2 regions of the Nonomuraea sp. C10 genome follow, and region 1 is predicted to be linked to the other one. Evidence: riboswitches for the same ligand, from Rfam matches in the RefSeq annotation. Region 1 holds a riboswitch; the other holds the start of a gene.
The links. A riboswitch is a leader RNA that binds a small molecule or an ion and turns the genes downstream of it on or off. The one in region 1 is predicted to bind thiamine pyrophosphate.

Region 1 (3,177 bases):
AGCGACACGCCGCCTTCCTCGACGGAGGCGACCATGGTGTCCAGGCGCAGGTCGATGCCCTCGTACCAGTGCTGGGTGCGGGCGCCGAGCTCGGCGCCGACGGCGTGCGTGAGCGGGGCGGGGCCGGCCTCGACCACCGTCACCGCGCAGCCTGCCCGGCGTGCGGCCGTGGCCACCTCGGCGCCGATCCAGCCCGCGCCGATGACCGCCACCCGCGCGCCCGGAACCAGCCGGGCGCGCAGCTCTAGCGAGTCGTCGAGGGTACGCAGGACGTGCTGCGGGCCGTCACCGGGGAGCAGGATCGGCTCGGCACCGGTGGCGATGACCAGCCCGTCGTAGCCCAGCTCGCCCTCGGTCGTCTCCACGGCGCCCTCGCGCAGCGCCTTGGCGGCGACGCCCGGCCAGAAGTCCACTTCGAGCGCCGCCAGGTCGGAGTCGACGAAGCTGGAGTCGGCGTCGCCCAGCAGCACGGACTTCGACAGGGGCGGCCGGTCGTAGGGCCGGTGGCGCTCCTGCCCGATCAGCGTGATCCTGCCGCCGAACCCGCGTGCGCGCAGCGCCTCGACGCTCCTGACACCTGACAGTCCGGCTCCCACCACCACGACATGATTCACGTAAGCGACCATAACGGGGGCCGCCCCACAGCGTCGCCCCGAGCCCCGATTCCTCCCCCACCTGGCACTCCACCTCCTCGCCACCGGAGATCATCCGTGGAGGTTGGGCAGACGACATACGCACCCACGGAACTCTCGGGGGCGAGGGCGATTCGGGACAGCCACCCGCTCTGGTACGTCCACGAGCATGATCGCGCCCTGCCGGAGTAGCCCAGCCGAGGATTGCCGCAGGACCCACCCGAAGAACGCCGGTGCCGCCCGAGAAGCTCCGAACCCCACGGAAGCCCGAGACCACCCGAAGAGCCCAGGACAGCCCGGAGAACCCAGAAGCGCCCGAAAGGGCCAGAACCTCCCGAAGGCCGAGACCACTCGAAGGGCCCGATACCGCCCGAAGGCCCAGGGCAGCCCGGAGGGCCTTGGACCGCCCGGAGGACCCAGGACCGCCCGGTGGATCCACGCCCGGTGGATCCATGGCCGGTGAATCCATGGCCGGTCGGCCGGCCGTCGGTGAGGGCGGGAACTCGGTCTCCAAGGATGCCCGGTCGCGATCTTCGCGGTCTCGGCGGTGGCGGCGCGCGGGTGGGGCGACCTCCCCCGGCACCGGCGTGCCGGTCTGTCGTGGGAGGTCGTAAGGTGGGGGTGCACGACGCGCGGGAGTCCGGCCGTCACCGGGCTGAGAGGAAGGCTTCACCGGGCCTTCGACCGCAAGACACCTGATCCGGATCATGCCGGCGAAGGGAGCGGACATGGATGTGATCGTCGGAGGCGGCGTCGTCGGCCTGTCGATCGCCTGGCGGCTGGCCAGGCAGGGCCGCGAGGTCGTGGTGGTGGATCCGTCCCCCGCCCGTGGCGCCTCCTATGCGGCGGCGGGCATGCTGGCCCCGATCAGCGAGGTCGCCTACACCGAAGAGCCCCTGCTCCGTCTCGGCGTCGCTTCCCTGCGCCGCTGGCCCGCCTTCGCCGCCGCCCTCGCCGCCGACGCCGGACTCACCGCTCCCGGATCCGACGGACCGGCCACCACCCTCACCGCTCAGTCCGACACGAGCGTCTCCGCCCCTCGGACGACCACCACCCCGAACACTCACGCCGGGCAGTCCGGCTCGGCCGTCCCCGCCGAGGGCACGCTTCCCACGAACACCCACGTGGTCACCCCTCACGGCGAGACGGGGCACGCCGGTTCCACGCCCGCGGGCGCCGGCCCGGCGGCTGCGTCCGCCGTCCCCGGCGACGGGCGCTTCCCGGCCTTCGACCTCTCGTCCGCCGGCGGGAGGCGTCCGTCGGCCGGCGGCGAGGACGGGCGGGCCGCCGCGTCACCCTGGGGGTTCGGGGAATCCGGCGAGGGGAGCGAACGGCTGGCGGCCGCGCGGGCCGGGCTGGATCTGCGGGACGACGGGACGCTCGACGTCGCGTTCGGGCCCGACGACCTGGCGATGCTCGACGAGCAGGCCGGGTTCATGGAGAAGCTGGGGCTGCCGGTCGAGCGCCTGACCGGGCGCGAGTGCCGGCGGCTGGAGCCGATGCTGGCGCCCTCCGTCCGGGGCGGGCTGCTGGCCCGTACGGACGCGTGGGTGGATCCTCGCCGCGTCACCGCGGCGCTGCTCGCCGCGCTGGAGCGGCTCGGCGTCCCGGTGGTGCGCGCCCGGGTCACCGAGCTGCTGCGTGACGGCGACCGGGTGTCCGGCGTACGGCTGGCCCCTCCGGAGTCGGGCGCCGTCCCCGGGATCTCGCCGGGTGCGCCGCCCGGATGGGAGCCCGAGACGCTGGTCGCGGAGCGGGTGGTGCTGGCGGCGGGGGCGTGGAGCGGGGAGCTGGCGGATGTGCCGGTACGGCCCGTCAAGGGGCAGATCATGCGCCTGAGGTCGGCCCAGCCGCTGATCGGGCGGTGCGTGCGCGGGACCGTGCACGGCAACCCGGTCTACCTGGTGCCGCGGGGCGACGGGGAGCTGGTGGTCGGAGCCACCCAGGAGGAGCTGGGCTTCGACACCAGGGTGACCGCGGGCGGTGTCTACGAGCTGCTGCGCGACGCCAGGGAGCTGGTGCCGGGCGTCACGGAGCTGGAGGTGGCCGACGTGGTGGCGGGGCTGCGGCCCGGCACGCCGGACAACCTGCCGGTCATCGGGCCGAGCGGGATCCCGGGGCTGGTGCTGGCGACCGGTCACCATCGTGGCGGGGTGCTGCTGACGCCGCTCACCGCCGCGATCCTCGAAGGCGAGGAGGCCGACCTCGCGACATTGTGCTCACCGGCGAGATTCAAGGATGTTTCATGAATGTGATGATCAATGGGGCCGCCCGCGAGGTGGCCGAGGGCATGACCGTCGCGCAGGCCGTACGGTCCCTGACCGAGTCCGCCACCGGCGTGGCGGTGGCCGTGAACGACGAGGTGGTCACCCGCAGCGCGTGGGAGACGACGGCGCTGCGCGACAGCGACCGCGTGGAGGTGCTGACGGCGGTGCAAGGTGGATGATCTGGTCATCGCCGGGGAGAAGTTCGGCTCCCGGCTCATCATGGGCACCGGCGGCGCCCCCTCGCTGGAGGTTCTGGACCAGGCGCTGGAGGCGTCGGG
Region 2 (3,177 bases), on a different contig from region 1:
GTCGAGCACCGCGCGGACCATCTCGTCGTCACTCGCACCCCTTGGGTCCCCCACGACTCCATAGTGCCCGCGGCGTGGCGCTCGCGTCGGGCGATCCGTCCGATACGCTGCGGTCACGGCTTTTTCATGGCGGGTGGAGGTGAAGGCGTGTCGGGCGACCTCGAGGCCCTGCTGCGGGTGACGTCCGACACTTATCGGGGTGACGGCCAGCTCGACGTCGCGCTCGGCACCTACGACGGCGCGGTGGGCAGGCTGGTGCTCGCGGTCACCGCGCGCGGCCTCGTCGCCTGCAGCTACGAGGACGAGCACGTGGTCTTCGAGCGGGTGTCCAACCAGGTGGGCAGCCTCATCGGCACCGACGCCCGGCGGCTCGACCCGGTACGCCGCGAGCTAGACGCCTACTTCTCCGGCCGGCTCCGCGCCTTCTCCACCCGGGTCGACCTGACCCTCGCCACGCCGTTCGCTCGTACGGTCCTGCAGAAGACGATGGCGGTCCCGTACGGCACGACCACGACGATGGGCCGGATCGGCGAGCTCATCGGCAGGCCGCGCGCGCTGCGCGCGGTCGGCAACGCGCTCGGCGCCAACCCCGTGTGCGTGATCGTGCCGTGTCACCGGGTGGTGCGCGACGACGGCGAGCCCGGCGACTACGCGGGCGGCCCCACCGCCAAGCGCCATCTGCTCACCGTCGAGCGACGCGGCGCGTGACCAGCCCGATCAGCAGCGTCGCCAGGGCCGCGACGATGGCCGCGCCCAGCGCGCCGTTCATCCACGGCTCCCTGGTGAAGCCGATGACCTCGCGCACCCCGGCCCAGAAGCCGTCCCACGGGGCGACGGTCGGGGTGGAGGTGGTCAGCCAGTACGCCGCGAAGCCGAGCGCCCACGGCACCAGCATCGACCAGCGGGCGGGGGCGTCGGCGTCGGTGTTCCACCGGGCCGCGCCGCCGAGCAGGAAGTAGTCGACGGCCAGCACCGCGAACATCGGCACGAACACCGCGCCGATCACGCCCAGGAACGCGCCGTAGGAGGTCACGTCCACCACCAGCGCGATGGCGACGGTGAGCAGGCCGATGAGGGTGCTGATGATCCGCCGGTCGACGCGCGGCATGAGGTTCTGCAGCGAGACGGTCGTCGAGTAGACGTTCGCGAACGACTGATCGGCCTCGCGGAGCACCAGGATCGCGAAGAACAGCGCGCCCAGCGGCACCGCCACGAACGGCCCGAACACCGCCGTGCTGTCGGCCGCCACCGCCTCGGCCCCGGCGATCGCGACCGCGTACACGCCCAGGGCCAGGCAGGCGACCTGGGCGAGCGTGTAGCCGCCGACCACGCCGGTGAAGGCCGCCCGGCTGGACCTGGAGTGCCGGGCGAAGTCGGCGGCCAGCGGCACCCACGACACCGACAGCGCGATCACGTAGTCGACGGCCGGGGCGAACGCCTCCCAGGACCCTCCGGTCCGCGGCTGCGCGTCGCCCAGGAACTGCACCGCGAACCAGATCATCGCGATGATCACCAGAACCGTGATGTAGCGCCTGATCAGCCGGACCGCGCCCAGCGGCCAGACGGTCAGCACCGTGGTGATCACCCCGGCGACGATCACCCACACCGCGTACGGGACCGTGTCGCCGAAGATGGCCAGGGCGCCCTGGGCGATCACCCAGAGCTCGAACGCGCCCCAGCCGATCATCTGGATGATGTTGAGCACGGTGGGGAAGTACGACAGCCGCGCCCCGAACAGCCCGCGCAGCAGCACCATCGCGGGCTTGCCGGTCTGCGTGCCGGGAATGGCCGCCAGGCCCACCATGGTGGTGCCGATCAGGCTGCCGACCACGGTCGCGACCAGGGCGGCCGTCACGGTCAGCGGCGCGCCGCCGAGCGGGTCGATCAGGAACAACGCGCCGGAGAAGCCCAGCAGGCTGACCGCCAGGTTGGCCCAGAGCGCGCCCTGGTCGAGCACTCCGAGCGTCTTGGGGGGCTCGCCCTCCAGGGTCAGCGGAACTTCCTCGCCATGGATGGCATGCGACATCGCGCACTCCCTACGCCGGCATTACCCGGACAGGTTCATGCGGTCGGCAGCGGCGTAGCTGCCCTCTCAGCCCGGTTGGCCCCGAGCTCCCGCGGTGGGTCGTCAACAGCCGGAGATCAACTCCGGCTGCCGCCCCCATGATGCACTATTAGTCCCGTTTCGGCCAGTCGGGGTCAGGCGACCATCGGCGGCCGGCCGGTCTCGCTGACCATGGGACGCTTGTCGAGCTCCCAGGCCTGCATGCCGCCGCCGACGTTGACCGCCTCGCGGCCCAGGCGGTTGAGCCAGGCCGCCACCTGCAGCGAACGGCCGCCGACGCGGCACACGACGTAGACCGGACGTCCGGAGGGGACCTCGTCGACCCGCGCCTGGATCTGCGTCATCGGGATGTGGACCGCCTCGGGGGCGTGGCCCGCCACCCACTCGTACTCCTCGCGCACGTCGAGCAGGTAGGCGTCGTCGGGCACGTCGCGGACCTCGACCTCGGGAACCGTCATGCGCCCATTCTTACCTGCCGCGCGTCATGCTCGGCACGTTACTTGAGCAGCTTGGACATGCGGCGGTCGGCCAGCGGCTTGCCGCCGGTCTGGCAGGTGGGACAGTACTGCAGCGAGGAGTCGGCGAAGGACACCTCGCGGATCGTGTCGCCGCAGACGTCGCACGGCTGGCCCGCGCGGTTGTGCACGCGCAGCCCCGACTTCTTCTCCGCCTTGAGGTCCTTGGCCGCCAGGCCGCGCGCCCGCTCTACCGCCTCGCGCAGCGTGGTCACGATGGCGTCGTGCAGGTCGGCGATCTGCGCGTCGGTCAGCGTCGCCGCGACCTTGAACGGGGACATCTTCGCGGCGTGCAGCACCTCGTCGGAGTAGGCGTTGCCGATGCCGGCGACGACCTTCTGGTCGCGCAGCAGGCCCTTGATCTGGGTGCGGTTGCCGCCGACGATGCGTTTGAGCGCGGCGACGTCGAAGGACTCGTCGAGAGGGTCGGGGCCGAGCGCGGCGACACCCGGCACCTCGTCCGGATTTTTCACGACATAGACGGCCAGGCGCTTCTGCGTGCCCGCCTCCGTCAGCTCGAACCCCGGCGCCAGCCCGTCGGCGTCGGGCGCGAGCCGCACCCGTACGGCGAGCGGGCCCTTGCCCGGACGGACCGGC

Region 2: linked by a shared signal. The riboswitch ahead of FR742_RS37865 (cytosine permease) and the one ahead of FR742_RS22395 (FAD-dependent oxidoreductase) in region 1 are both predicted to bind thiamine pyrophosphate.

What each region holds. Positions count from the first base shown of each region.
Region 1 covers NZ_VPFF01000001.1:4,864,062-4,867,238, forward strand. The annotation lists gene FR742_RS22380 (NAD(P)/FAD-dependent oxidoreductase) at 1-614, opposite strand, end outside; TPP riboswitch at 1,255-1,371, shown strand; gene FR742_RS22395 (FAD-dependent oxidoreductase) at 1,361-2,881, shown strand; gene thiS (sulfur carrier protein ThiS) at 2,878-3,078, shown strand; gene FR742_RS22405 (thiazole synthase) at 3,071-3,177, shown strand, end outside.
Region 2 covers NZ_VPFF01000003.1:1,327,027-1,330,203, reverse strand. The annotation lists gene FR742_RS37875 (PAS domain S-box protein) at 1-21, opposite strand, end outside; gene FR742_RS37870 (methylated-DNA--[protein]-cysteine S-methyltransferase) at 148-708, shown strand; gene FR742_RS37865 (cytosine permease) at 683-2,026, opposite strand; TPP riboswitch at 2,017-2,129, opposite strand; gene FR742_RS37860 (rhodanese-like domain-containing protein) at 2,200-2,523, opposite strand; gene FR742_RS37855 (Fpg/Nei family DNA glycosylase) at 2,562-3,177, opposite strand, start outside.